Regions from separate parts of the Hahella sp. NS-SX17 genome, predicted to be linked through region 1. Evidence: predicted binding sites of a transcription regulator. Region 1 holds the regulator's gene; each other region holds the start of a gene.
The links. The regulator sigma-54, encoded in region 1, starts transcription at its own class of promoters, with help from an activator protein. The targets are predictions, from matches to a motif close to TGGCACNNNNNTTGCTNT.

Region 1 (9,744 bases):
AGACTCTGGAACGCTGCATTAATGAGCCACCACGATCACGAGTATATAAAAGCCGCTAAGCGCACAATAGAAATGGAGCTTGAAGCGATTCAGGCGTTAAGCAATCGCATAGATGAGGCCTTTATAAAAGCATGTGATTTAATGCTTGAGTGTGAGGGCCGGGTTGTCGTGACAGGCATGGGAAAGTCAGGCCACATAGGAAATAAAATTGCCGCCACTCTAGCATCGACAGGAACGCCTTCATTTTTTTTGCACCCCGGCGAGGCCAGCCATGGCGACCTGGGTATGGTGACGCCTAAAGATGTAGTTTTAGCAATTTCCAACTCAGGAAATACAGCGGAAATTGTCACTATACTACCGCTTCTCAAACGTATGGGTGTGCCGCTGATCAGCATGACAGGCAATCCGAACTCTACATTGTCTCTAATTGCTGAAGCCAATATTGACGCCAGCGTCTCCACCGAAGCCTGCCCGCTTAACCTTGCCCCAACTTCCAGCACTACAGTATGCCTGGTGCTAGGAGACGCTATTGCTATTGCTCTTCTGGAAGCTCGCGGGTTTACAGCGGAGGATTTCGCTTTTTCTCATCCCGGCGGAGCCTTGGGTCGCAGACTACTCTTAAAAGTGTCCGATATTATGCACACAGGCGAATCCATCCCTGTCGTCAAAGAAAACGCATCTCTAAGCGAATCTTTATTACAAATGTCCCAAAAAGGACTGGGAATGACCTGTGTAGTTGACCAGAATTCCAAGCTATTAGGCGTATTCACTGACGGAGATTTACGCCGCACATTGGACAAGAATATTGATATACGAAACTGCACCATAGACACAGTAATGACCGCCAACTGCCGCTCTGTGACCAAAGATATGCTAGCCGCCGAAGCTCTTGGCCTGATGCAGGAGAAAAAAATCAACGCCCTCCCTGTTGTTGACGCAGACAAAAGGGTCATTGGCGCGTTCAATACTCAAGACATGCTGCGCGCGGGAGTCATTTAATGTCGCCTTCATTGACCGAACAACAATTGCAAGCACTGACGCCGATTAAGCTGTTGGCGCTGGACGTGGATGGAGTCCTGACAGACGGCGCCCTTTACTTCGGAGAGTCAGGGGAACAATTCAAGCCCTTCTCAATACTCGATGGCCTTGGCGTCAAACTCCTGCAAAAAGCGGGCGTCACTGTCGCCATCATTACAGGACGCAAATCCGCCATGGTCGCCAAACGAGCTGGCGACCTGGGCATCCTTGAATTACTGCAAGGCAGAGAAGACAAGCTTGTCGGTCTGAATGAAATTCGCAATAAGCTGGGTCTGGAACTCAGTGAGTGCGCATACGTCGGCGATGACCTGCCCGACTTGGCGGCCATTCGCAGCTGCGGCTTTGGCGTCACCGTTCCCAATGGTCACTGGTATGTTCGCCAGCATGCGGCTTATTGCACATCCGCGCACGGAGGAAAAGGCGCAGTGAGAGAAGTGTGCGATATGATACTAGACGCCAAAGGTGTGCTGCACGCCTCATTGGAAGCCTACCTATAACCTCATGACAGATCTGCTCCGACAATATAGCAAATGGATCTACGCCGCTTTGGCGGCGTTCCTGGTCATTTATCTGGTCGCCTACCAGGATGACGGGGCTGTCCCATTTTTCGAGGAAGAGCCTCTACTGAAGGATGAGCCCGACGCTTTCGTCATTAATGCCGTTTATACCACTTACAACAAAGAGGGCGCGCTCACCAGCCGCCTGCAAAGCCAACTGGCCAAGCATTATCCAGATACGGATACCGGCGTACTGACCCAACCCTATCTGGAGATATATCAACAAGGAGAAAAAAGCTGGCGCGTGGAGTCCCTCGAAGGCGAGCTGCTCATCAAGCAGGACACTCTGAAACTCCGCGGCGATGTAAAGGTCAACGGAGCCTCCAATGATGGCGCGCCAATCCTCATGCAAACGGAAGCACTGGACTACAACAACAAGTCACGCTTTATCAGTACAGATCAACCCGTTAAGATAACTTCAAATATCAATCAGTTAACCGCTGTCGGAATGGAGGCGGATATTGATAAAAAGCTTATTGTCTTACTTTCTCAGGTAATCGGTGTTTATGCGCAACCCAAGTAAACTATTCACAGTGACGTTATTGCTGGGCATCGTGTTCGCCCCGCTGAGCTACGCCCTGGACCTTCTTAACGGTAGTGACGAACCGGTACGCATCAAGGCTGGACGCTGGGAGAGAGACGGTCAGAAAGGCATCGACACGTATATCGGCAATGTCGTCATCACTCAGGGCAAATCCAGTATCGAAGCGGATAAAGTCGTCCTTTACACTGACGATCAAGGCATCAGTCGTTTTCAAGCAACCGGCAAGCCCGCCCACCTTGTGCAGTTTGACGCAGAAAAACAAACTGAAACTCACGCTTACGCAGAAAGCATGGATTATGATCGCAGCCAGAGTAAAGTCATCATGCGCAACCATGCGCGGATTCTGCAGGACAACAGTTCCGTGGAAGGAGAAGAAATCATCTATTTCACTGACAAACGCCTGGTGACAGCGAAGGGAGCAACCTCAGGCAATCAGGCCGAACAGGTTGAAATCATCTACCATCCGCCCAAATCTAATAAACAATGAGCACCCTCACCGCCAAAAATCTGGCCAAGGCCTACAAGAAACGGTCAGTAGTAAAAGACGTGTCCGTCGAAATCCGCAGCGGCGAGATTGTCGGACTTCTCGGGCCTAACGGCGCAGGTAAGACCACCTGCTTCTACATGGTGGTGGGATTGATCCCCAGCGACAAAGGCGGCGTATACATTGACGACGCGGAGATCACCGCTTTACCCATGCACGGCAGAGCGCGCAAGGGCATAGGCTACCTGCCGCAGGAAGCCTCAGTTTTCAGAAAGCTGTCAGTGGAAGACAACATATACGCTATCCTTGAGACCAGAGCCGATCTGAGCCGCAAGGAGCGCAAGCAAAAGATGGAAGAGCTGTTGCAGGAGTTTCACATTACCCACATCCGCAAGAGCCTTGGCATGAGCCTGTCCGGGGGCGAACGCCGACGCGTCGAGATCGCCCGCGCACTGGCCACTGAACCAAAGTTTGTCTTGCTGGATGAGCCTTTCGCCGGGGTAGACCCTATTTCCGTCAACGATATCAAGCAGATAATCGAGCACCTTAAGAAACGCGGCATCGGCGTTTTAATTACCGACCATAATGTGCGCGAGACCTTGGATATTTGTGAACGCGCCTATATTGTCAGTGAAGGATTTATTATCGCAAGCGGCACGCCAGGTGATATTCTTGCCAACCCAAAGGTTAGGGAGGTCTATCTGGGTGACCAGTTCAAACTTTAGTTTAACCGGCGGCCTCCATCCCGGATGGACCTCAAGGCTCAAGAGCTTAGGATAAAAGCACTTAATAATTATGAAAAACTCACAAGATCTGTGCCTGAATCGGTGGTAAGCATCAGATGGTTATGAAAACTTCATTGCAGTTAAAGCTGGGTCAACAACTGACCATGACCCCGCAACTGCAACAAGCAATAAAACTTTTGCAGCTTTCAACACTGGATTTGCAGCAGGAGATTCAACAAGCGCTTGAGTCCAACCCTATGCTGGAAGTGTCAGAAGAGGACGAGTCTCCCAATCACGTTCAGAATGATACGATCAGCGACATGCTCGCCAACAACTCCAGCAAGGAGAGGACGCAAGAGTCGGGCATGGAAGAGGGAGGGTTCGCCGAGGAGGACAACTGGTCCGATTCAATCCCCAACGACCTGCCCGTAGACACCGCCTGGGATGACGTGTTTCAGAGCAGCTCAGGCAGCTACAGCGGAGGCGAGGATGACGAATACGACTTCGAGTCCCGCAACAGCAAGGGCGAGACCCTGCAAGACCACCTTCTCTGGCAACTGAATCTCACCCCCATGTCCGATATCGACCGTATGATCGCCGTTGCGATCATTGATGCGGTCAGCTCCGACGGTTATCTCTCCCTTACGCCTGACGAAATTCACAGCGGCCTGCAGACAGAAGGCGAAGAAGAGATAGAACTGGACGAAGTGCGTGCGGTGCTAAAACGCATTCAGCAATTCGACCCGCCAGGCGTCGCAACCTGCAATCTGCAGGACTGCCTGCTGAGCCAGCTGAATCAGTTGCCCAAAGACACCCCCTGGCTGGGGCAGGCCAAACTGGTGGTCAGCCACTACATCAACTTGCTTGGCAATCGCGACTACGCACAGTTGATGCGCCGCAGTCGCCTGAAGGAGGACGACCTGCGGGAGGTTCTCAAACTGATCCAGAGCCTGAACCCAAGGCCAGGCGAAGGCATTCAGGAAAGCAATACCGAATATGTCGTTCCTGACGTAATCGTCAAGAAGGCCAACGGTCGCTGGCTGGTGGAGCTCAACCCGGAAATCGCCCCCAAAATCCGCATTAACCCTGGCTATGCCGGCTTGGTAAGACGCGCGGACAACAGCTCCGATAACACTTATTTACGCGATCAGTTACAGGAAGCGCGCTGGTTTATCAAAAGCTTGCAAAGCCGTAATGAAACCCTATTGAAAGTCGCCTCACAAATAGTCGAACATCAACAAGGGTTTCTTGAGTATGGCGAGGAAGCGATGAAGCCGCTGGTGCTGCACGATATAGCCGAGGCTGTGGAGATGCATGAGTCAACAATTTCACGGGTGACCACGCAAAAATACATGCACACTCCCCGCGGCGTATTTGAGTTGAAGTACTTTTTCTCCAGCCATGTCAGCACAGACACCGGCGGCGAGTGTTCTTCCACCGCCATTAGAGCTATTATCAAGAAGTTAGTCGCAGCAGAGTCACCAAAAAAACCATTGAGCGACAGCAAGATTGCTGCGCTGCTTGGCGACCAGGGCATCAATGTCGCCCGACGTACGATCGCAAAATACCGGGAGGCGCTTTCCATTCCGCCTTCAAACGAACGTAAGCGTCTAATTTAAAAGGAGGAATACAGGCATAAGACTTAAATCAAATAGTCACAAAATGGATGTGCTAGTATTTTTCATGGAAGTGCAAAATTCATAATGCACCGTATATTGGCATTAGGAGCAAAGTATGCAAATGAACATCACCGGACATCAAGTCGAGTTAACTGAAGCACTGAAGGACTACGTTAACAACAAGTTCGACAAGCTCGAACGACACTTCGACAGCATCAGTAATGTCCAAGTAACGCTCTCCATTCAAAAACAGCGCCAGATTGCGGAAGCAACCATGCACATTAGCGGCGCTGACCTGCATGCCAATGCTGAACACGAAGATATGTACGCGTCAATCGACGCACTGGTGGACAAACTAGATCGCCAGATCCTCAAACATAAAGAGAAGCACGTTGATCGGATGCATGGCGCATCCGCCAGATAACAGAACATGGCCCAAACCACACTAACTATTGAGTCCATTATCTCGCCCGCCCTCACACGCTGTGGGGTGTCGGGCTCGAGTAAGAAGCGCGTTCTTGAATATATCGCCAATCTGATTGCGCAGCATTTTCCATTTTTGGACGAGAACGCCATTTTTACCAACCTGATATGCCGTGAAAGACTCGGCAGCACCGGTATCGGCCAAGGTATAGCGATACCCCATTGTCGCCTGGAAAATTGTGATCGCATCATAGGAGCCCTGATTACACTGAAGGATAAAATTCCTTTTGACGCGATCGACAATGAACCCGTGGATCTGCTGTTCGTTCTGATCGTTCCGCAGGAAGCCACCAGCGAACACCTTGACCTGCTGAGCCAGCTGGCCCAGAAATTCAATGATCGTCGCTTCTGCGAACATTTGCGCGACTGCGACAACGACGAAACCCTGTTCAGGAGGGTGCTGGAAAAATAATCCAGCTTCGATGGAAAGAGGAAGACATGAAGCTGATTATCGTAAGCGGTCGTTCAGGCTCCGGAAAAAGTACGGCGCTCCATGTCCTGGAGGATATGGGCTATTACTGCATTGATAACCTGCCTATCGGTCTCCTCTCGCCTCTCACCCAAGAGGTGCTGGACCAGGGAAAAACCCAAAATCAGCAACTCGCCGTCAGCATAGACGCACGAAATCTTTATAGGGATTTATCAGATTTTCCGTCCATTTACGCCACCCTGCAAGCGCACAATATCGATGTGGAAATCATCTATCTTGACGCTAATGACGCCACCTTGATCAAACGCTTTCATGCGACGCGCCGCAAGCATCCGCTTAGCAGCAAAAGCACGTCCCTGAAGGAAGCCATCGCCAAAGAGAAGCAGTTGCTGGAGCCAATCGCCACACTGGCGAATCTCTATATAGACACCAGCGATCTCTCGATTTACCAACTACGGGATCAGGTCAAAATCAGAGTTATCGGGCACAAGACCCAGGAACTCGCCCTACTCTTCCAATCGTTCGGCTTCAAACACGGCGTGCCCTCAGACTCAGATATGGTGTTCGACGTTCGTTGTCTCCCCAACCCCTACTGGGATACAGCGCTGCGCGGCTACAAAGGCACCGACCAGGAAATCATTGAGTTCCTAAAACAGCATCCGGAACCGGAACAGATGCTGCAACACATCATCAGTTTTCTTGAGACCTGGATTCCACACTTCCAGAACAGTAACCGCACCTACATGACCATCAGCATTGGCTGCACTGGCGGGCAGCATCGCTCGGTCTATATCTGCGAGTGCCTGGGAGAGCATTTCAAGAAAAAATATGATAATGTCCAAGTGCGCCACAAAGAGCTGGCGCAATAAGGTTTTAACAATAAGAAGCCACAGTCGCTTAACAATTAAACCGGCCTGAATCCAACATTCAGGAAACTTCAATCTTTTATGCTCATCGCGCCCCATGATCCAGGAACAAGTCACTATTATTAATAAGCTTGGCCTGCACGCCCGAGCGGCGGCCAAATTCGTATCCACCAGCGGCCGATTCGCCAGTAAGATCAGAGTAGCCAAAGAAGGCCAGGAAGTTGACGGAAAAAGCATAATGGCGGTCATGATGCTCGCCGCCAGCAAGGGAACCCCTCTTACTTTAAAAATAGACGGCCCCGACGAAGAAGAGGCGCTTAACGCCATCAAGACTCTGATCGAGGATTATTTCGGAGAAGGCGAATAACCCCTCACTGCTTTCGGGGCGTCCCGCCCCATCTCATCAAACCTCTCAAACAATACAAACCGCTTGAATAAAGTAAGACAATTCCCTGATTTTCCTTAGACTAATTTTCGTCTTAACTTACACTTTATATTGGGCTCGCTTATACTGGCGCCACAACGGCGCAGAGTCCGACTCTGTAATTTAAATCCGGCAATTTCTTCGCTGCCCGTTGCGGGCCGCCCCAAACGCGGATGTAATCTATGCCTCAAGCGACCGAAAAAAGCACTGCCAAGGTCCGTATGCGCTCCATTGCGGAAGCGCTCGAAAGCGGATCTTTACAGCAGGTCGCGCGCATACTGAACGGCGGCCTTTCCCCCAGCGACATTGCTCACTTACTGGAGTCATCACCGCCCAACGAGCGGAAGTTACTCTGGCAGTTAGTCGATGACGAGCTGGACGGCGAAGTCCTGCAATATCTGAGCGACGAAATCCGTTCTGACTTCCTGAGCGAAATGAACGCACAGGATGTTATTGAGATCGCCGAGGATTTCGAGGTCGATGACCTCGCTGACTTACTGCAGCAGCTACCGGAAGCGGTCATCCAGGAAGTTCTGGAGACCATGGACGCCCAGGACCGTCAGCGTCTGGAAGAAGTCCTGGCCTATCCTGAGGATTCCGCCGGCGGCCTGATGAACACGGACATGATTACCGTGCGTCCGGATATTACCGTCGATGTTGTGCTTCGCTATCTGCGCAGCCACAAAAGCCTGCCCAACATGACCGACAGCCTGCTGGTGGTAAACCGAAAAGACGATTTCATAGGCGTACTTCCTGTGACCACTTTGCTGGTGTCCAGTCTGAGTTCGACGGTGCGCGAAATCATGCGGACAGACGTGGAGCCGATCCCAGCGACCGTCTCCGACAAAGAGGTCGCAACTCTATTCGAGCGCCACGACCTGGTTTCGGCCCCTGTCGTCAATGACAAAGGCAAACTCGTAGGCCGTATCACCATCGATGACGTGGTTGACGTTATCCGTGAAAACGCCGATCACGAAATCTTAAGCATGGCGGGTCTGGACGAAGAAGAAGACATGTTCGCCCCCATTATGAAAACCGCCAAGAGCCGGGCGGTCTGGCTGGGAATAAACCTGATCACCGCATTTCTCGCTTCAGCAGTTATTGGTATTTTTGAAGCGACCATTGAAAAGGTGGTCGCTCTGGCCGTATTGATGCCTATTGTCGCCAGCATGGGCGGCATCGCAGGCAGCCAGGCGCTCACGCTGGTAATCAGAGGGATGGCGACGGGCAAGGTCGGTTCAAACAACATTCGCTGGCTGATGAACCGTGAGTTTCTGGTAGGCGCGTTTAATGGCGTACTCTGGGCTTTTGTGGTCGCGACAGCCGCCATGGTCTGGTTCAACGACGTCACAATTGGCGTCCTTATCGCCTCAGCGATGTTGATTAACCTGACGGTAGCGGCAATCGCCGGCACCGCCTTACCACTGATACTAAAGACCCTGAAAATAGACCCTGCCCTGGCTGGAGGCGTCATTCTGACCACCGTCACAGACGTTGTTGGATTCATGTCATTTCTAGGGCTCGCTACAATCGCCTACGCCTGACCATGCGCAATGGCGAATGCCTGACTATTCTTATCTTACTTAAGCGCTGTGTTACTATTTTAGTTTCCGAGAATTGATTTGAGCATTTCAATGAACCATTCACATCACGACGACGAATTCGAAGACGATTATTACGACGAAGAAGACCTTCCGCCCAGTAAATCCAGTCGTAAACGGGCGATGGAAGCCTTGCAGCAGCTGGGCAAAAAGCTGGCGGAGCTCAAACCCGATCAGCTCAGTCAGGTTCCGCTCACTGAACGCCTGCATGAAGCGATACAGGCCTACAATAAGATAGCCAGCCATGAAGCCAAGCGTCGACAGCTTCAGTTTGTCGGTAAGTTAATGCGGGATGTGGACGAAGAAGAGATTCGTACTTTTCTCGACAAGTTCGACCAGGGTTCCGCATTACAGGCGGCGGAACACCATCGCCTTGAGCGTTGGCGAGAGTCGCTGATTGCCGAAGGCGATCAGGCGGTGACGGAGTTCATGAATCAGTATCCCAATAGTGAAGCGCAGCATTTACGTCAATTAATCCGCGCCGCGCAAAAAGATATTACAGAGAACAAGAACCGCGGCGCCGCTAAAAAGCTATATCGCTATTTGAAAGAAGTCGTCGACGACGCCTGAGTGAAGAAACCTACTTGAGTCTGCGATGTGCAAGTACGGGCATTCTGGTCCGTACTTCCTGCAGCTCCGCCTTATCCAAAGTAGAGAAAATAACACCTTCTCCTTCTTCCATTCCTTCCACGACCTTACCCCAGGGATCGATAACCATGGAATGTCCGTATGTGCGTCGGGACTCCGAATGACGCCCTCCCTGATTGGCCGCGGCGATAAACACCTGATTTTCAATCGCCCGCGCCCGTAACAATGTTTCCCAGTGCGCCTCTCCCGTGACGTAGGTGAATGCAGAGGGAACTGTCACCAGCTCTGCGCCCTGCTCCGCCATCGCCCGAAACAATTCGGGAAAGCGTAAGTCATAGCAAATCGACAGTCCAATCCTGATCCAGGGCGTCTCAACCACAACGAC
Region 2 (9,744 bases), 1.1 Mb from region 1:
AGACTCCATCGGCTCTCGCAGCACTTCCAGCACTTTGCGGTCGAACTCCGGTAACTCATCAAGGAAAAGTACGCTATTGTGGGCCAGAGAAATTTCACCTGGTTTAGGGTTTGAACCGCCTCCCACCAACGCCACTGCTGAAGCGGTATGATGAGGCGTACGGAAGCGGCGCTGCCGCCATTGCAACAGATCCAGAGCGACGCCCGCCACAGAGTTAACCGCCGCAGTTTCCAGCGCCTCCATTTCCGTCAGTTCTGGAAGAATCCCCACCAATCGCGACGCTAACATGGTTTTGCCCGTACCTGGCGGGCCAAACATCAACATATTGTGATTACCCGCCGCTGCGATTTCCAACGCCCGCTTTGCTTGAAACTGTCCCTTGATATCCGCCATGTCAGGGGCTTTAAGCCTTTGCGCCGAGGGCTTCAGCTGGCGTACCGGCGTCATGCGCTCATGTCCCAGCAGAAAAGCCGCCAGCTGGCCCAACGTAGCTGGCGCAAATACTTCCAATGCGGACACTAAGCTGGCCTCTTGTGCATTTTGCGGCGGCAGGACAATTTTGGCCCCGGCCTGAGAGCAGCGGAGAGCCGCAGGCAACATTCCGGCCACAGGACGCAACTCCCCGGAAAGCGCCAGTTCGCCATAAAACTCATATCCGGCAAGCGCCTCTTCCGGTAATTGTCCCGAGGCAGCCAATACGCCTATTGCGATTGCAAGATCATAACGGCCCCCCTCTTTGGGAAGATCCGCAGGCGCCAAGTTGATAGTAATTCGGCGGGCGGGAAACTCGAAGCCACTATTAAGCAGTGCGCTCCTGACTCGGTCTTTGCTTTCTTTGACCGCAGCTTCAGGTAATCCGACGATGGACAGGGCTGGCAAACCATTGGACAGATGGGCTTCGACCTTTACCAGCGGCGCTTCCACGCCAAGTTTTGCGCGAGTGTTGACGATTGCGAGTGACATACTCCCTCCTTGGATAAATACAGCCTCGTTCCTGAGGCGCTAATATGTAGATATTAAAACGAGACCGGCGACCTGATTATCATCGCCGGCTAATAAAAAAGCCTGTTAGGCTTGTTCGCCTTGCTCTGTCTTGGCTTGCAGCGCCGCCTCAAGCTCAACCACGCGTTTTTCCAGACTGTCCAGTTTCTCGCGGGTGCGGCGCAATACTTCCAATTGCACATCGAACTCTTCCCGGGTCACCAAGTCCAGCTTGGAAATGATGCTGGATAAAGCCGCCTTGGCCTGCTGCTGCACATCTTCCTGCGCCGATTTGGCGACATCCGGCAGAAACTGCCCGAAGTGCTGGTTAAACGCGTTAAGCAAATCTACTGGTGATACCGACATGGAAAGCCCTCCGTTTTTCGGAGCGGCGATTGTACCACGGCGATTCTGGTTTGTTTATGGAATCCTCTCCGTTTCCCGCTACTGGCTATCGAACCGAAGTGAATATGACAAAAAATCCCGTTTATAACGTTGCTCATCTGCTTTTTTGCACAAAGTTTGTGCACTTTCATAAATGCGCACCAGCTGCGGGCGCCATTTAACCTCAAACAGGGGCGTGCTGCGCTATAATTGTGCCCTGGTTTTTTCATAAGGTAAGAAATATTCATCTAGTTAACTGTTTTAAATAAATTTTTTATCATTGGCACAGCAGATGCTACATCACGCACAAATTCCGCACATATTTTTGTGCGTGGTTGAGCTTGCTGATTGTGCGATTTCTATAACAGGCGGGTAGATACAAAGGAGAAAAAAATGAAACTGGTAACTGCCATTATCAAGCCATTCAAGCTGGATGATGTGCGTGAAGCACTCTCCGAGATTGGCGTTCAGGGCGTGACCGTGACCGAAGTAAAAGGGTTCGGACGTCAAAAAGGCCACACCGAACTGTACCGTGGCGCAGAGTATGTCGTCGATTTTCTCCCTAAGGTGAAAATCGAAGTCGCTATCGGCGACGACCTGCTCGATCAAGTCGTAGAGGCCATCACCAAAGCCGCCAACACCGGCAAGATCGGCGACGGCAAGATCTTTGTAGTGGATCTGCAACAAGCCATCCGCATAAGGACCGGCGAGACTGGTACAGACGCGATTTAACCAAAACTAACAACAACTGGTAACTGACAAGCCTAGTGCGGAGGGCTTTTCATGGAAAACAATGTTTTTCACTTACAATATGCATTAGATACCTTTTATTTTCTTGTAATGGGCGCCCTGGTCATGTGGATGGCCGCCGGTTTCGCGATGTTGGAATCAGGCTTGGTGCGCGCCAAAAACACCACTGAAATTCTTACCAAAAACGTCGCCCTCTACGCCATTGCCTGCATCATGTATCTGATCTGTGGCTATGAAATCATGTATGGCAGCGGCGGATATTTCCTGACCGGCGTCATGCCCGGCGACACCTATGTCGATGACACCTTGAATGCTTTCGCAGAACGCGATGGTGGGTTCTCAGGCGCCGCCATCTACTCTGGCGCATCCGACTTTTTCTTCCAGGTTGTGTTTGTCGCAACCGCCATGTCTATCGTATCCGGCGCTGTCGCAGAGCGTATGAAACTATGGGCGTTCCTGGCTTTCGCTGTAGTGATGACAGCATTCATCTATCCGATGGAAGGCTCCTGGACTTGGGGAACTCAACCAGTATTCGGACTGTATAGTCTTGATGAAATGGGCTTCAAAGACTTCGCGGGCTCCGGTATCGTCCACTTGGCTGGCGCTGCGGCGGCTCTGGCTGGCGTATTGCTGCTTGGCCCACGTAAAGGCAAATACGGTCCTAACGGACAAGTTAACGCAATCCCCGGCGCCAACCTGCCAATGGCCACACTGGGCACCTTCATCCTGTGGATGGGCTGGTTCGGCTTTAACGGCGGCTCAGTATTAAAACTGGGCGACATCGGCAACGCCAACTCCGTCGCCATCGTATTCCTGAACACCAACGCCGCAGCGGCCACCGGCGCGATAGCCGCTCTGATCACCGCTCGCCTGTTGTTTGGCAAAGCAGATCTGACCATGCTTCTGAATGGCGCACTGGCCGGTCTGGTGGCAATCACCGCCAATCCTGACGCGCCGTCCCCTGTCGCCTCCTCATTGATTGGCGTGGTCGCAGGCGTACTGGTCGTATTCTCCATCGTGACGCTGGATAAACTGAAAATCGACGACCCTGTTGGCGCAATCTCCGTACACGGCGCTTGTGGTCTACTGGGTCTGCTGGTAGTGCCTTTCACTACGGATGTCAGCTTCCTGGCTCAGTTGGCTGGCGCGCTTACCATTTTCGGATGGGTATTCACAACCAGCTTGGTCGTGTGGGGTCTGATCAAAGTGATCATGGGCATCCGCGTCAGTGAAGAAGAAGAATATGAAGGCGTGGATCTGGCGGAATGTGGAATGGAAGCTTATCCTGAATTCACCCGCGACTGATCTCGCAAAGCGACCTTAGTAAGGGGCTGCCATTCGGCGGCCCTTTTTCGTGTGAGCAGGATACTGGCGTTATGAGAAGCCTGCGCCCCCAGACATAACGTCGGGGCGTACATATTTTCCCCTAGTTACGCTGCCTGACAGCGTGATTAAAATGCGCGCAATTCTATAGGGTTAATAAGATGTTAGCATCCATCATCGGCACACTGGCGGCGCTGCTCACCACACTGGCGTTCCTGCCCCAGGTGAGGCAAACGCTGAAAACGAAAAACACATCCGGCATCTCACTCGGGATGTATAGCATTTTTACGTTGGGCGTCTTTCTGTGGCTGCTTTATGGGATCATGATGGTCGCGTGGCCAATCATAATCGCAAACACGCTGACGCTAGCGCTGGCGTCCACCGTGCTGGCGCTAAAGCTGAAGCACGGCTAAGCGCTGCGCCTTCATTTAAGGCAGAATTTCGATGGGCGTGCCGTCCGGCACCAAAGACCAGATCTCATCCATCGCCTGATTGTTAACGGCAATGCATCCATCCGTCCAATCAAACTCGTAAAGCCAGATACTGTCACGGTCATGATTAAAATCATTAGGCCAACCATGGATCATGATCATTCCTCCAGGCTCTCTCCCTTGGCTTCTTGCGTACTCAATATCCTGGTCATTAGGGTAAGAGACGTGAATAGACTTATGGAAAGCGCTGTTAGGGTTACGCCAATCAAGAGAGTAGGTGCCTTCAGGCGTGCGCTCATCCCCTTCAAATTGCTTATGTCCAAGCGGCTTATCGCCCAGCGCGATGGGATATACCCGTAGAGGCTTCCCTTCTTTCAGCAGTATTAAAAGTCTAGAGGCCTTCTTTACCTGCACTTTGTCCACAAGTGGAGCCATATAGGCGGATTCAGACAACGCTAACGATGTTTGCGCAGGCTCAGCCCAAACACTGCAAACAGCAAGACAACTCGCTAGAAATAGTAGACCTTTCCGCATGAGACCCTTTAGAAATTTATTGGACGACGCTTAATAAACAGCATAGCAAACATGAGAATCCTGCACAGATTCGAACTGTGACCAAGGACATCCGTTTGTATATCAGCCGTGCATGTGATGCGTTTTTACAACACTATTAAAGGGATGCCAACAAGTCATTGAAGTAAATGCCAGAAATCAGACATAAAAAAACCTGCGCCAAGCGCAGGTTTTTTATCGCTTCGCGGAGTCTGGAATCAGCTTTTGTACTTGCTGAACGCCAAACAGGCATTAGTGCCGCCGAAGCCGAAGCTGTTGCTCAGAACGGTATTCAACTCAGCGTCCGTAGGCTCAGTTACGATCGGGAAGCCTGCGGCTCTTTCATCCAGCGCTTCGATGTGACGTGAAGGCGCAATGAAACCACCTTCCATCATCAACAAGCAGTAGATGGCTTCGTGTACACCAGCAACCCCCAAAGAGTGGCCGGACAGCGACTTAGTGGAGCTGATGCGCGGCAGATTGTCGCCAAAGGCTTCTTTTACCGCTTTCAGTTCAATGATATCGCCGACTGGCGTACTGGTGCCGTGAGTATTGACGTAGTCTACCGGCGTATTTACGGTAGACAGCGCCTGATGGATACAGCGTACAGCGCCTTCTCCAGATGGAGCCACCATGTCTTCGCCATCGGAAGTGGCGCCGTAGCCCACCAACTCAGCGTAGATCGGCGCGCCGCGACGCAGCGCATGCTCCAGCTCTTCTACGACGACAACCGCGCCGCCGCCAGCGATGACAAAGCCATCACGGGTGGAGCAGTATGGACGTGAAGCGCGGGAAGGATCGTCGTTGTACTTGCTGGACAACGCGCCCATAGCGTCGAATAGAACCGCCAGGCTCCAATGCTCTTCTTCACCGCCGCCAGCGAATACGACGTCTTGCTTGCCCAACTGAATTTGTTCCCAGGCGTGACCGATACAGTGAGCGGCGGTCGCGCAAGCGGAAGTAATGGAGTAGTTAACGCCGCGGATTTTGAATGCGGTGGACAAACAGGCGTTTACAGAACTGTTCATAGTGCGGGGTACGCGATAAGGTCCCACACGCTTGACGCCTTTCTCACGCAGAATATCGACGGATTCGACGACGTTACTGGTGGAGGCTCCGCCAGAGCCCATCACGATGCCAGTGCGAGTGCTGCTCAACAGCTCTTCGTCTATTTTGGCGTCTGTGATGGCCTGATTCATGGCGATGTAGGCGTACGCAGCCGCGTCGCCCATGAAGCGCAGATGCTTGCGGTCGATGTGTTCAGCGAAATCGATCTGGACGCTGCCACTGACCTGACTTCTCAAGCCCGCTTCTTTATAGCTTTCGTTAAACCGAATGCCTGAGCGGCCAGCTTTCAGTGACTCAGCCACCTCCTCTTTGGAGTTGCCCAAGCAGGATACGATTCCCATTCCGGTTATGACGGCGCGTTTCATTCAGAAACCTCTTACATTTGCAAAGGATAACTTATTTGATTTCCGCACCGCTCATGGCGGCGGGGTCAAACAAGCCCACTCGTAAATCCTTGGCAGTATAAATGGCTTTGCCGTCGACATACACGGTTCCATCAGCCAAGGCCATAATTAACTTACGAGCGATTACTCTTTTGATATCGAGAACATACTCGACGGATTTTGCGGACGGCAACACCTGACCGGTAAATTTAACTTCGCCGACTCCCAGCGCCCGGCCCAATCCCTTGTGACCTTTCCACGCCAGGAAAAAGCCAACCAGCTGCCACATGGCGTCCAACCCGAGGCAACCTGGCATGACCGGATCGCCAACGAAATGACATTTGAAAAACCACAGATCCGGATTGATATCCAACTGCGCACGCACGGTCCCGTGACCGTATGCTCCGCCTTCCGCAGAGATAAGAGACACCCGGTCGACCATCAACATCTGATCTACGGGAAGTTTCGCAGCGCCTTCGCCAAATAACCGTCCCTGTCCGCAGGCTTGAAGTTCTTCTTTCGTATATGAAGCTTTCACTCCATGGTTTTCTGCTATTGCGTGCACGCAGTTAACTCCGATTTCTATTCACGTCCAATAGCCTGCCAACCATATACCGGCTGTGTTGCCGTTTCTTGACAGGAGTTATGGTTTGCATGTTAGTGCGCCCGAAAAAAGTACGTCTATTGGACAAAGGTAGGTTCGCACCCTGTTCGGAAGGCCGGATTCCCTTATAGAATCTGGCCTTGCGCATTAAAATACAGATGTATAGAAATAAACGTTAGGACTAATCGAAGTCAAGTTCATTCTTCATGAATTCAGGCAAAGCCAAGGCCGCTTTGTGTACTTCCGCATTGTAGTAGCGAGTGACGAAAGGACGCTCCGCCGCATCTTCCTCACGGAAATATTCCAGCTTCTTGCCCTTGCCAGCCATAGTGCAACTCCACCAGCCAGTGGGGTATACAGGCTGCGGGAAAGGCAGGGTTTTGACGCCATCGAAGCCCGCCTGACGCATGTCTTCATGCACTTTTTTAATAATGCTGGCCGTGTGCAACAGTGGGGACTCTGTCTGCTGCACGATCATGCCGCCTTCGCGCAGGGCCATGAAACAGTTGCGGTAAAAGTCGACAGCGAACAGGCCTTCCGCAGGTCCAACCGGGTCGGTGGAGTCGACGATAATCAGGTCGATGGACTCCAAGGGCGCGTCGGCGATCCACTTGATGCCGTCACCAAAGAAAAAGTTGGCGCGTGGATCATTGTTAGCGGTGCACAGGTCAGGGAAATACTCCTCTGCGACGCGGGTGACGCGCTCGTCGATTTCAACCTGCCAGGCTTCTTCAACGCCAGGGTGTTTGAGCACTTCTTTCAATGTGCCGCAATCGCCGCCGCCAACAATTACGACTTTCTTCGGCGCCTGATGAGTGAACAGCGCGGGGTGGGTCATCATTTCGTGGTAGAGGAAATTGTCACGGTCTGTCAGCATGACGCAACCGTCCAACACCATCAGATTACCGAAGGTTTCCGTCTCAAAGATTTCAATCTTTTGATACTGGCTCTGCTCTTCGTGCAGTTTGTTTTTGACTTTGAGGGAAAACCCGGTGCCCTGGTCCTGAAAGATTTCGGTAAACCACCCGGGGATCTGCTCGCTCATTATTTTCTCCCAATGATTCGATTAAATTTCTGTCGGCGCTATGCGCCTGCGGCTAAAGCAGCCTATTGTAGGCGTAAGGCGCGAAGATCACAGCATAATTTTGGGGACCGCCTAGGTTTCTCGGCCCCCATGAAACTATGCCCAAACGTAAAGCTAACATCTTATTAACGCTACTGATTCCGCTTGCTTTAAAATGTCGCCCCTTGACGATAACTTTAACACTTTATCCGGGGGCATATTGCCGAGGAGACGCATTGATGGAAGATTGGACCCGCGATCACGCACTGTCCACCTACAACATCCCATTCTGGGGTGACGGCTATATAGATGTTGACGCCGATGGCGACGTTATCATCCGCCCTAAAGGCTCAGAACACAGCGCCAGCGTGAGTCTAAAAGGGCTCGCCCAACAAGTCCGCGCCGCTAATCTTGGGCTGCCGGTATTGGTGCGTTTTGCGGATATTCTGCATCACAGGGTCAATCATTTGTGCGAGGCGTTTAATCGCGCCGCGGAGCAACTGGCCTATTCAGGCCGCTATACCGCGGTCTATCCAGTCAAAGTGAACCAGCAGCGTCGCGTCATTGAAGAAATCGTCGCCGCGCAACCCGCCGCCGCCAATGGCCAGATCGGTCTGGAGGCGGGCAGCAAGCCTGAGCTGATAGCCGTGCTGGCTATGAGCAACCCCGGCGCCACTATTGTCTGCAACGGCTACAAAGACCGTGAGTTCATCCGTCTCGCCTTGCTGGGTCAGCAGATGGGCTACAAAGTTTATATCGTGGTCGAAAAGCTGAATGAACTGACTTACGTGCTGGAAGAAAGCCGCAATATGGGCGTGACGCCGCGCATCGGCGTACGCGCCCGGCTGGCCTCAATAGGCAAAGGCAATTGGCAGAATACCGGCGGAGAGAAGTCGAAATTCGGCCTGTCTTCCGTGCAAATTCTGCAGGTGCTGAACACGCTGAAACAAGCCAACGCATTGGAGTCTCTCCAGTTACTGCACTTCCACCTCGGTTCACAAATCGCCAATATCCGGGATATACAGACAGGATTGCGTGAGTGCGCGCGCTTTTATGGCGAGCTTCGTCGCCAGGGGGCTGACGTGAAGATCGTCGACGTTGGCGGCGGTCTGGGCATCGACTACGAAGGCACTCGCTCCCGCAGCGCCTGTTCGGTTAACTACAGCGTACATGAGTACGCCTTCCACGTTCTGCGTACGATCAAAGAAGAGTGCGACCGCGAAGGCATCCCTCATCCGAATGTGATTACTGAATCCGGCCGCGCCATCACCGCCCATCACGCCGTGTTGATCACTGACGTCATAGACAGAGAGAGCGTGGCGCAGCCGGATGCGGTCAAACAACCGGATGCAGACTCTCCATCTGTCGTTCGCGACTTATGGCAGGACCTGGAGGCGCTGAAAGACCGCAATAATCGCCGTTCGGTCATCGAGATTTACCACGACGCCGCCCATGCTTTGCAGGAAGCGCAAACCCTTTTCATTCATGGCGTGTTAAGCCTGAACGACCGAGCCCAGGCCGAGACTATCTATCAGGCGTTGTGCCTGTATATCCGTGAGCACCTGCAACCTGAAATCCGCGCGCACCGGGAAATATACGACGAGCTTAACGAGAAGCTGGCGGACAAACTGTTCGTGAACTTTTCTCTGTTCCAGTCGCTGCCGGATATCTGGGGCATTGACCAGATCTTCCCGATACTCCCGCTAAGCGGTCTGCACAAGCGCCCAACACGACGCGGGGTCATTCAGGACATCACCTGCGACTCCGATGGGCGCATCGATCAATATGTAGATAGTCACGGCATTGAAACCACACTGCCGATTCCCGAGCCTGAAAAAGATCAGCCTTTCCTTCTCGGATTTTTCCTGGTGGGCGCTTATCAGGAAATTCTCGGCGACATGCACAATTTGTTCGGCGACACCGACTCCGTGGACGTGTGCCTGGATGAGCGGGGCGACCTGTCCCTACAACACCCCATCAGCGGTGATACGGTCGACAAAGTGCTGCGCTACGTTAACTTCGAACCGGAGCAATTATTGCGCGCTTTCGAAGACAAGATGGCGGCGTCGGATTTACAGGAGCAGCAAAAGCAGGATTATCTGCAGGAACTGAAGGCGGGCCTGACCGGCTACACCTACCTGGAAGAGTAAACCGCAAACCTGGGGTAACCGGACCGAAAAAACGGTTACCCCAAACCAGGTGGCG
Region 3 (9,744 bases), 2.4 Mb from region 1:
AGCCCTGAGCAAGACAGATTAATTACGCCCCGCCATCACGCCGCCGTCAACATCCCAGATCGCGCCGGTCACCCAGTCCGCCTGATCTGAGAGCAGAAATATCGCCGCGTTCGCCACGTCGCCAACATCACCAATGCGACCGATAGGATGGAATCCGTTTAGCGTCGCCAAGCTCTCGTCGACCTCTTCTGGAGCCATAAAGGCTTCATAGATCGGCGTTTTCACCACTGCCGGCGCGATAGCGTTGACGCGAACGCCATCATCCGCCAGCTCCATCGCCATATGTTGGGTCAGCGCGTGCAAGCCCGCCTTCGCCATGGAATAGGCGGAGGACGGCGTGGCTTTAACCGCCTGCTTCGCCCACATGGAACCAATGTTCAACACAGCGCCGCCGCCGTGTTTGCGCATGTTCGCAGCGACTGCCTGGGAGATAAAGAATAAGGCTTTATTCAACCCCAGGTAGGCGTCGTAATCCGCTGGCGTATGCTCCAGAAACGGCTTGGGATTGAAATAACCCGCAGCGTTCACCAAGTAGCGAATGGGCTCCTCCAGAGCATTCAGTTGATCGATCAAACCCGTTACTTGACCTTCATCATAAAGGTCCACGCTAATCGTCCTGACTTCCGCCTCGCCACGCAATGCCTCGCCAGCCTGCTGCAGTTTTTCGCGACGCTTGCCAACCAGCATAATATTCACGCCCGCCGTCGCCATCCGGCGTGCAATTTCCAACCCCATTCCACTGGAGCCGCCCACGATCAACGCCCAGGAACCTTGTACCAACTGCATGATGCCTCACCTCTCTAAAGTCATTTGAAACAGGCGCTCAGAGTAGGCTTCCAGAGGGAGTCAAAAAAGTAAGCACAAATTGGTCAGGTAGGCACTTACTGGTCTACATTGTTGATTTAAGAAAGGAAAAAATATTATTGCGCGCTGACTTCGGCTAGATGCGTATCGATATCGCCTCCTGACCTTCGCATTGAACCCGGCTTGTACTATTATTCCGCCGGATATCCCGGGCATTATCTGATTGGAAGCAAGATGCTCAAGCTACTCACAGTACTTATTCTCACCAATTTCATAAGCCACGTCTCATATGCGGAGAATGTCGATCGCATTATCTGGGTTACGCCGGAGTGGGAAGGCAGCGTGGAGAAAGACGGTACGGGGCTTTACAACGAAGTCATTTTCGCCGCATTCAAGCATGTAAACATTGAAGTAAACCAGATTATCGTGCCCTGGAAACGCGCCGAGCTCATGGTGAAGGACGGACACGCCGACATGTATGGCGGCCTTGATCCTACCGATGAATACCCGCAGGCGCTCTATCCTGTTTCCGTTATCACCGAAGCTGTCACCTTTTTGCCTGAGCATTTCGGGGAGTGGAAAGGGCTGGAGTCGCTGGCTGAAAAAAACGGCGTATGGATTCGAGGTTATACGGACTATATCGACGATAAGGTGAAGCAGTATCTCCAGGGAGAAGATCTGAACTCCAGAGAAAGCGCGCTCTCCAAAGTCTATCTGAAACGGGCGGATTACTACTTCGACAACCTGCGTCAGACCAACATTACTTTCAGCAATATTCTGGTAGATAAAACCCAGTTTCGCACTGAGCCGGTGACCCGTGTTTTCTTGTATATGACCTTTTCCAAGAGTGAGCGCGGAGAATATCTACGAGAGAAGTATAACGAAGGCGTCGCTTATCTCATTAAAACCCATCAGCTCCTGCCGCTTTATGAGAAATATGGCAGAGAGTATCCCATTGAGTAACGTCTCTTAACCGGCTATCGATCCGCTTTTTGCTGCTCACGCCAAAGATGGTCCGAGGAGAAACCGTAAAGATATAGCGCCTGCGCCACCGCCAGGGTATACAGGGGATCGATCACCAGTGTCCAGTCCAGCGCAGGCGGCTCATTAAATTGATACACTCCAAACCCGAACGGCAGGATAAAGGCGTATGAGACAAACCAGACGACATATACTGGCAGCGCGACCTTCCACAACTTCTGCATGCCGATGCGCTTGGAAAAAGCATACCCAAATAACCCAACCAACATGACGCTCTGTATAAGCCAATCAAAGTAGTCCAGCACGCCAGCGTTAAAATCTAAATCCACATAGTCTGCGCCAATGAAAGACATAATCAGAAATGGCGCCACGATCAGATTCAACAGCACACAGATCACAAAGAATATTTTCCATATCACGATGGGTTCTTTAATCGACATCGCGCCATCAGCAACCTGACTTTTGGGCGGCGCGTACAAGTCACTCATATTTATTTCCTAACTATTCTGATTCCGCTTCACGATGTGAAAGAGGCCTTGCATTGCCCATCCACAAAGGCTGCGACTTAAATCCGTAATTATAAATACACCGGGAACTGACGACAGTAACGCCCAGCGGAAATATCATGGTCCAGTTTACGTATGTTCGCATGCCCATCTGCGGGAAATCATAGCCAAACGGCAAGGCAAACTGATATATCAGCGACCAGACAGGATAAACCCAGAGCAGGCATTTCCAGAACCCGGCCCGTCCGACTCTTTTGTTAAAGGCGTAACCATAAATCGCCCCCAGGTTGATGAAGAAAAACGCTAAATCCACATAGTCATGCCAGGCAAATAGCGCCTGCGTGATAATCACCGCAAACACAACGGCAATCAGCGCGTACACAAAGAAATAAAGTTTCCACCCCAGACGCCACGCGGCCAGTTTCTCAGCAAATGTCATTCAGGCGCCACAATAAGCTACTTGTCTGCGCCTTTGACAGCGCTAGGCTTAATCACTTCCGGTTTACTAGCGGCTTCATCGATCCCTTGCTTGACGAGCCGGTTGATCGACATCAACGCCTTCTACAAAACCGCAACTGGTCAGTGACAGCAATAATACAATCCCCAAAACGCGCAGCATCTCTATCTCTCATTCCTGATTTTCAACGTTGGCTCGCATTATTGCCGGATCTGAGTCGAAGAAGAACCTTTTTGGCGACGCGCCGCTGATCAAGCCAATGGCAAATAGATATCGATGATCGCTTCATGTTCAGGAACGTCCGGGTACATGGTCACACGTTGGAGAAAACAAGGCGTGTCGCATAAAGTTTCCCCACTCCCAGAAAGCCACTCGCCATATAAGAAGTGGAAAGCCGCCCGCATGCCAGCGTCGGGACCGGTATGACGCAGCACGGCATAACGCCCCGCCGGAAGTGTTTTAGCCATGACGCCGTAGGGATTTTCCTCAACCGCTGAGTTGACGCCTGCGCACAAGTCCATACGAAACGCTTCCGCCGGTGTAGACTCAGGGTCGCTGTACAGGATGTTATACGTGGCGCTGACTGAGGGAGGCCGTTTGTTGGCTTTACGCCATTCGATAAAGCGTCGAATAGACTCGCCGAGACGCTCTGGAGCGCCGCGATGTTCCAGCGCCGCGACCGGAATGGCCTCCTGCGCCAGGATATTGACTGAATAGTTCGGGTTATCCGTCTGCATAATGTCCGCCCTCGCTTTGAAAAGAAATTCATCATGATCTCGCCAAGGCGCCCACCACGGATCTCGTCGAAATTGGGAGGGCGTTTGTCCGCATGCTTTCTTGAAGGCTCGGGAAAAGGCTTCCAGGCTATCAAACCCGGTATTTAACGCAATATCCGTCACGCTATAACGACTGCGATAAGCCAGCTCATGAGCGGCTTTCTTCAGTCGTCGCAACTGCACATATTTATATACGCCCATTCCCATGCTCGCGGAAAACTGCCGGTGGAAATGAAATTTGGAGAAGTGGGCCACCTGACTCAGCGCTTCGACGCTCAAGTCATCAAACAAATGCTGATCTATGTACGCCAGCACGCGCCGCAGTCTGTTTTGATAAATGCTTACCGTCGTCTCATTCGCCATATTCGCCTCAACGAAGAGCATTGTGGCTGCGCTAGCGCCGATTCGCCTGATTGATCTTGCTGACTATTTTTAATGCTGGCGACCAGAGTTTAGTGTGTATCAACGTCGCCGACGACAGACTCATTTCAGCCCCAGTTTCTTGGCCATTTTATGCAGATTGCTCGAATCCACCTCCAGCTCACGAGCGGCGGCGGCCCAGGAGCCATCGTGGCGATTCACCGACTCACGGATAACTTCGCGCTGACAGTCCTCCACGGCGGCGCGCAGGGAGCGGACACGCGGATAACTCACGCTTTCCGACGGCGAGCTTTCTTTGGGCGCCGACACCGTGTCGCCATAATCCAGGTCCAGTAACGCCGCATCCAGCGTCACAATGTCATTTCTGTTGGCGCCCCGGCTAATGGCTTTGAGCGCTGCACGACTGATGACATGCTCCAGCTCCCGCACATTGCCCGGCCAGGAGTATGCGCACAGGGCCTGCTCCGCCGCTCGCGACAGCCGCAGACTGCGCACGCCCAGCCGTGAGCGGTTAAGCTCAAGAAAATGCCCCGCCAACACCAGCGAATCCGCGCCACGCTCACGCAGCGGCGGAATCCAAACAGGGTAAACGGACAGGCGGTGATATAGATCCGCTCGAAAGTCGCCAGCGCGAACGCTGTCTTTCAATTGCCGATTAGTGGCGGCGATGACCCGCACATCCACCTGTCTCGGCTTATCTTCACCCAAGCGTTGAATCTCGCCGTTCTGCAGCGTCCGCAACAACTTCGCCTGTACGCTGAGCGGCAACTCTCCCACTTCATCCAGGAAAATCACACCGCCATGCGCCGCTTCAAAGCGCCCTGCGCGGTCCGCCAACGCACCGGAAAAAGCGCCCTTGCGGTGACCGAACAGCTCGCTTTCCACCAGGGATTCCGGCAATGCGGCGCAGTTCACATGAATCAACGGACGCTCTCTGCGTGGAGAGCGACGATGGAGCCTTCGAGCAAATAATTCTTTCCCTACTCCGGTTTCACCCATCAGCAGCACCGGCAACTCGGAGTCCGCCACCACATCCAGCTCCCGCAGCAGATTTCGGATTATGTTGCTGGAGCCGATGATCTCGCTTTCCTCCTGCGTTACGCCACGTCCCTCTCCATCCTGCCGCATGAGCGCCAGATTACGGCGTTCCTGCTCCAACCGGGTCACTCTTACTGAAGCTTCGATAATCAACGTGAAACGCGCCAGATCCTGCTGCGCCTGCGCATCAAAGGTCCCTTCCTGCAGGGCATCCAGGGTCACCGCCCCCCACAGGACGCCATCCACATACAGGCTTACTCCCATACAATCATGCACAGGCAGAGGTTCGCCGACGCAGCTTTCCAACAGACCATCATAGGGATCGGGCAAGCCTGAGTCGCTCGCGAAGCATACCGGTCGCCGGCTGGCCAATATGGCGGCAAGACGGGGGTGCTGGGCGATGATAAAGCGGCGTCCCAGGGTTTCCTGCACCAGCCCTTCCGCCGCCAACGGCCGCAGGCAGTCCCCGTCAGCCCGCAACAGCGCGACTGCGCCGCACCGAAAATACTCTCGCATGGCGTTCATCAAGCGCTGGTAACGCACCGCGTGGGGCAGCTCCGTCACCAGATCCGCCAACAGGCTGGCCTCAATCATGGTATTAATCACCTTAGAAGGGTTTTTATAACCCTATTAGATAAGGGTAAAAAACACCATAAAAATTTTAAGCACTTAAAAATCATAAAGTTAATATATGGCATAAAGGTTGCCAAACCTGTTGCGTGTTAATCACCTTCGAAGGAAACCCGCCATGACCTTACTTGATCGTCCCGTCGGCTGGATCGCTCGCAACCTCCCCGGCTCCACCCGCCTCTTTCGTGAATACCAACTGGATTTTTGTTGCGGAGGCGCGAAGAAGCTGCGGGACGCCCTGGCTGAAAAGGCGCTGAACCCAGACGTTGTGTTGGAACGGCTCAACGCCTTACAAGAGGAGCCAGAGGACAATTGGAGCCACGCTGACCGCCCTGAGTTGATTAACCATATTCTCACCCGCTACCACGCCCGCCATCGCGAGCAGCTTCCGGAACTGATACATCTCGCCCGCCGCGTGGAGCATGTCCATGGGGAACGCGACGAATGTCCAAACGGACTGGCTCAACATCTGACGGAAATGTTCCAGGAGCTGGAAAGCCACATGATGAAAGAGGAGAACATTTTGTTTCCGATACTGCTGGCGGGAATGAGCGGCATGCAGGCGCAAGGCCCTATTTCCGTCATGCGCATGGAGCATGATCAGCACGGCGACGCACTGGCGCATCTGGAGGCGTTGACCAACAACATCACGCCTCCGAAAGGCGCTTGCAATACCTGGCGTGCGCTTTACGCCGGCCTCGCCCAACTGCGCGACGACCTGATGCAGCACATCCATCTGGAGAACAACATTCTGTTCACTGACGTTGTGGAGGACGCCCATGGCTGAATACCGCAAACTCTGGTGGCTGCTCATCGCCGTATTGGGCGTCACTTTCTGCTTGCTCGGCTTCTTTGGCCGCGAGGTTTATCGGCAGGCGCCGCCGATTCCGGATCGCTATGTCACCACGACAGGCGAGACCATTTTTACCCAGGAAAATATTCTCGATGGACAAACCGCCTGGCAATCCGTGGGCGGCATGCAGCTGGGTTCAATCTGGGGGCACGGCGCTTATCAGGCGCCGGATTGGACCGCTGACTGGCTGCATCGCGAACTGGAGCGTTGGTTGCAATTAGCCGCGCTGGATGTGTATGGGGCATCTTACGTCGATCTGAATGACGAGCAGCAGAGCATCCTGCGTCATCGTCTGAAAAACGAATACCGCCACAACGCCTACGACGCATCGAGCGACTCCGCATCCATCAGCGACCGCCGCGCGCAAGCGATAACGGATACCGCGAAATACTACAGCCGCCTGTTCAGCGATGCGCCAGACTTGCGAGGAACCCGTGAAAGCTATGCGATGAAAGAAAATACTCTGCCCGACGCCCAGCGCCGAGAAGACCTGACCGCTTTCTTCTTCTGGACTGCCTGGGCCGCCGCCACGCAAAGGCCTGACAGCGAGGTCACCTACACCAATAACTGGCCCCATGAGCCCTTGATAGACAACCGCCCTACCGCGGAAAACATCATGTGGTCCATTGTCAGCGTCGCGCTGCTGATCGCCGGCGTCGGTTTGTTGATCTGGGGATGGGCGTTCCTGCATAAACACAATGAGGCGGAGCCTGCGGCGCCGCAGTCAGATCCACTGCGTCGCTTCGCGCTGACGCCCTCGCAACTGGCGCTGGGCAAATACCTGTTCCTGGTTGTCGCCCTGTTCGCCTTCCAAGTGCTTCTCGGCGGCTTTACCGCCCACTACACCGTTGAAGGCCAGCATTTTTACGGTCTTGATGTCTCCCAGTGGTTTCCCTATTCGCTGGTGCGCACCTGGCATATTCAGAGCGCGCTGTTCTGGATCGCCACCGGCTTCCTTGCCGCGGGCCTGTTTCTAGCCCCCATTATTAACGGCGGCAAAGACCCTAAATATCAAAAGCTGGGCGTCGACATCCTGTTCTGGGCGCTGGTGGCGGTCGTCGTCGGCTCTTTTGTCGGCAACTGGCTGGCCATCGCGCAGATTATGCCGCCAGAGCTGAATTTCTGGCTCGGCCACCAAGGATATGAGTATGTGGACCTGGGGCGGCTCTGGCAGATCGGAAAATTCCTCGGCGTCGCGTTCTGGCTCGTATTGATGCTGCGAGGAATCATCAACGGGTTGCGACGCCCTGGCGACAAAAACCTGTTAGCGTTGCTGACCGCGTCAGTGATCGCCATCGGGCTGTTTTACGGTTCCGCCTTCTTCTACGGCGAACGTACGCATCTTTCCATTATGGAATACTGGCGCTGGTGGGTGGTGCACTTATGGGTGGAAGGCTTCTTCGAAGTATTCGCCACAACCGCGCTGGCGTTTATTTTCTCCACCATGGGACTGGTGTCGCGCCCCATGGCGACCACCGCCAGTCTGGCGTCGGCCTCGCTGTTTATGCTCGGGGGCGTTCCCGGAACGTTTCACCATCTTTACTTCGCCGGCACCACGACACCGGTGATGGCGGTAGGCGCCACCTTCAGCGCGCTGGAAGTCGTTCCTCTGATCGTACTGGGCTACGAAGCCTGGGAGAACTGGCGCCTGAAAGCCCGCGCGCCCTGGATGGAAAACCTGAAATGGCCACTGCTGTGTTTCGTCGCCGTCGCCTTCTGGAACATGCTGGGAGCGGGTGTGTTCGGCTTCCTGATCAATCCGCCGATCTCGCTGTATTACACCCAGGGGTTGAACACCACGCCAGTGCACGCCCATTCGGCGCTGTTTGGCGTCTACGGATTCCTGGCTCTGGGCTTCACTTTATTGGTGTTGCGTTATATCCGTCCGCAAATGGTCTTCAGCGACCGCTTGATGAAAACCGGCTTCTGGTGGCTGAACGCCGGTCTGGCGTTGATGGTCGTCGCCAGTCTGGCGCCGATAGGACTATTGCAATTCCACGCCAGCGCCAGTCAGGGGCTTTGGTACGCACGCAGCGAAATTTTCATGCAACAGGACATCATGGAAACCCTACGCTGGGCGCGCACATTCGGCGATGTCATTTTTATCATCGGCGCTTTCGCCGTTGGCTTACAGGTCATGCGAGGCCTGTTCGGCGAATCGGGAGAAACGCTGCAGCCGGAGATTGTCGCTGATTAATTGGCGTGACATGGCGCCCGGCCCGGAATTCCTGTTTAGGTTTCCGGGTCTTTTTGTTTATTATCTGGATTCATTGCAGCCCAGACGCAACAGTCGCCCGTAATTGGTTCCGAGTCTATGTCCGAAGATACCGTCTCCTTAAAATCGCCCCCGTTCGAAAGCGCCCGCATGGTGGAAACCATTTATGGCTGCAAATGGTCTCTGACCGTGTTCAGTCTGCTGGCGAACGGCGTTAATCGACCTGGCGAAATGGTGCGTCGGGTGGATGGACTGACCACAAAAGTGCTTAACGACTGCCTGCGCAAAAACCAGAGCTTCGGCATTATCAAGCGCATCGCTTATCCGGAAATTCCGCCGCGCGTGGAGTATGAAATCACTCCATTCGGGCGCAAGTTCATCCGCATACTGGACGATCTGGAAAAGCTGCAAGACGAAATCGTAGCCGCAACCAAGGATTCTCCCCAACAATGAGAGCTAAGCCCAAATTGGTGATGTTGCCGGGGATGGATGGGACCGGCGACTTATTCGATCCGTTTTTGGAGTGCCTGCCTAACGTGGAAGCCCAGGTTATTCCGCTGCCGCAAACCGGCCCCCAGGACTACGATTCGCTGGCCTCACATGTCCGAGAACGGCTTCCTGAAGATGACTTTTACCTGTTGGCGGAATCCTTTTCCGGCCCCATCGGCGCTATGCTGGCGGCGGGTGAGACGCCGGGGCTGCGGGGAGTCATCTTCGTCGCTACCTTTTTGTCGATCCCCAGCCCTTGGGCGGTGTGCATCGGACGCAGGCTGCCGTTGCAACAGATGATGCGCCTGCCTTTTTCCAGCTGGACCCAGCGTCGGCTACTGCTCGGCGCCGACGTCGGGGATGACTTTCTGCAGCGTTTCACCACGGCGGTGCGCTCCGTACCGGCGAGTACGCTCAAAGCGCGTTTGAAAACGATACAGCGCCTGCACTGGAGCCACGAACCGACGCCCATCCCTTCGATCTACTTACAGGCCAGTGACGACCATTTGGTGTCGCCAGGAAAAGTGCAAGAGATACAGCAGCACTTCCCCAATAACCGTCTGGTCCGTATCCAAGGCCCCCATTTTCTGCTTCAGGCGAACCCCGTCGCCTGC

Region 2: a site for sigma-54 is predicted at 1,647-1,664, ahead of glnK (P-II family nitrogen regulator). Genes of this name have one in related genera too.
Region 3: a site for sigma-54 is predicted at 5,636-5,653, ahead of ytfE (iron-sulfur cluster repair protein YtfE). Genes of this name have one in related genera too.

What each region holds. Positions count from the first base shown of each region.
Region 1 is NZ_CM170632.1:5,997,389-6,007,132, forward strand. Features, by position in the region: gene AC2IBB_RS26750 (KpsF/GutQ family sugar-phosphate isomerase) at 22-999, shown strand; gene AC2IBB_RS26755 (KdsC family phosphatase) at 999-1,535, shown strand; gene lptC (LPS export ABC transporter periplasmic protein LptC) at 1,540-2,118, shown strand; gene lptA (lipopolysaccharide transport periplasmic protein LptA) at 2,102-2,626, shown strand; gene lptB (LPS export ABC transporter ATP-binding protein) at 2,623-3,348, shown strand; gene AC2IBB_RS26775 (RNA polymerase factor sigma-54) at 3,471-4,967, shown strand; gene hpf (ribosome hibernation-promoting factor, HPF/YfiA family) at 5,083-5,391, shown strand; gene ptsN (PTS IIA-like nitrogen regulatory protein PtsN) at 5,398-5,862, shown strand; gene rapZ (RNase adapter RapZ) at 5,889-6,749, shown strand; gene AC2IBB_RS26795 (HPr family phosphocarrier protein) at 6,844-7,113, shown strand; gene mgtE (magnesium transporter) at 7,353-8,714, shown strand; gene yjgA (ribosome biogenesis factor YjgA) at 8,805-9,341, shown strand; gene AC2IBB_RS26810 (carbon-nitrogen hydrolase family protein) at 9,352-9,744, opposite strand, start outside.
Region 2 is NZ_CM170632.1:7,093,733-7,103,476, forward strand. Features, by position in the region: partial or broken gene AC2IBB_RS31940 (YifB family Mg chelatase-like AAA ATPase) at 1-963, opposite strand, end outside; gene AC2IBB_RS31945 (accessory factor UbiK family protein) at 1,069-1,347, opposite strand; gene glnK (P-II family nitrogen regulator) at 1,759-2,097, shown strand; gene AC2IBB_RS31955 (ammonium transporter) at 2,149-3,420, shown strand; gene AC2IBB_RS31960 (SemiSWEET transporter) at 3,600-3,851, shown strand; gene AC2IBB_RS31965 (L,D-transpeptidase family protein) at 3,867-4,304, opposite strand; gene fabB (beta-ketoacyl-ACP synthase I) at 4,640-5,854, opposite strand; gene fabA (bifunctional 3-hydroxydecanoyl-ACP dehydratase/trans-2-decenoyl-ACP isomerase) at 5,886-6,437, opposite strand; gene speE (polyamine aminopropyltransferase) at 6,658-7,521, opposite strand; gene speA (biosynthetic arginine decarboxylase) at 7,779-9,689, shown strand.
Region 3 is NZ_CM170632.1:1,032,035-1,041,778, reverse strand. Features, by position in the region: gene AC2IBB_RS04765 (SDR family NAD(P)-dependent oxidoreductase) at 19-786, opposite strand; gene AC2IBB_RS04760 (substrate-binding periplasmic protein) at 1,039-1,767, shown strand; gene AC2IBB_RS04755 (hypothetical protein) at 1,782-2,273, opposite strand; gene AC2IBB_RS04750 (hypothetical protein) at 2,287-2,730, opposite strand; gene AC2IBB_RS04745 (AraC family transcriptional regulator) at 3,000-3,887, opposite strand; gene norR (nitric oxide reductase transcriptional regulator NorR) at 4,008-5,537, opposite strand; gene ytfE (iron-sulfur cluster repair protein YtfE) at 5,692-6,360, shown strand; gene AC2IBB_RS04730 (nitric-oxide reductase large subunit) at 6,353-8,623, shown strand; gene AC2IBB_RS04725 (winged helix-turn-helix transcriptional regulator) at 8,741-9,094, shown strand; gene AC2IBB_RS04720 (alpha/beta fold hydrolase) at 9,091-9,744, shown strand, end outside.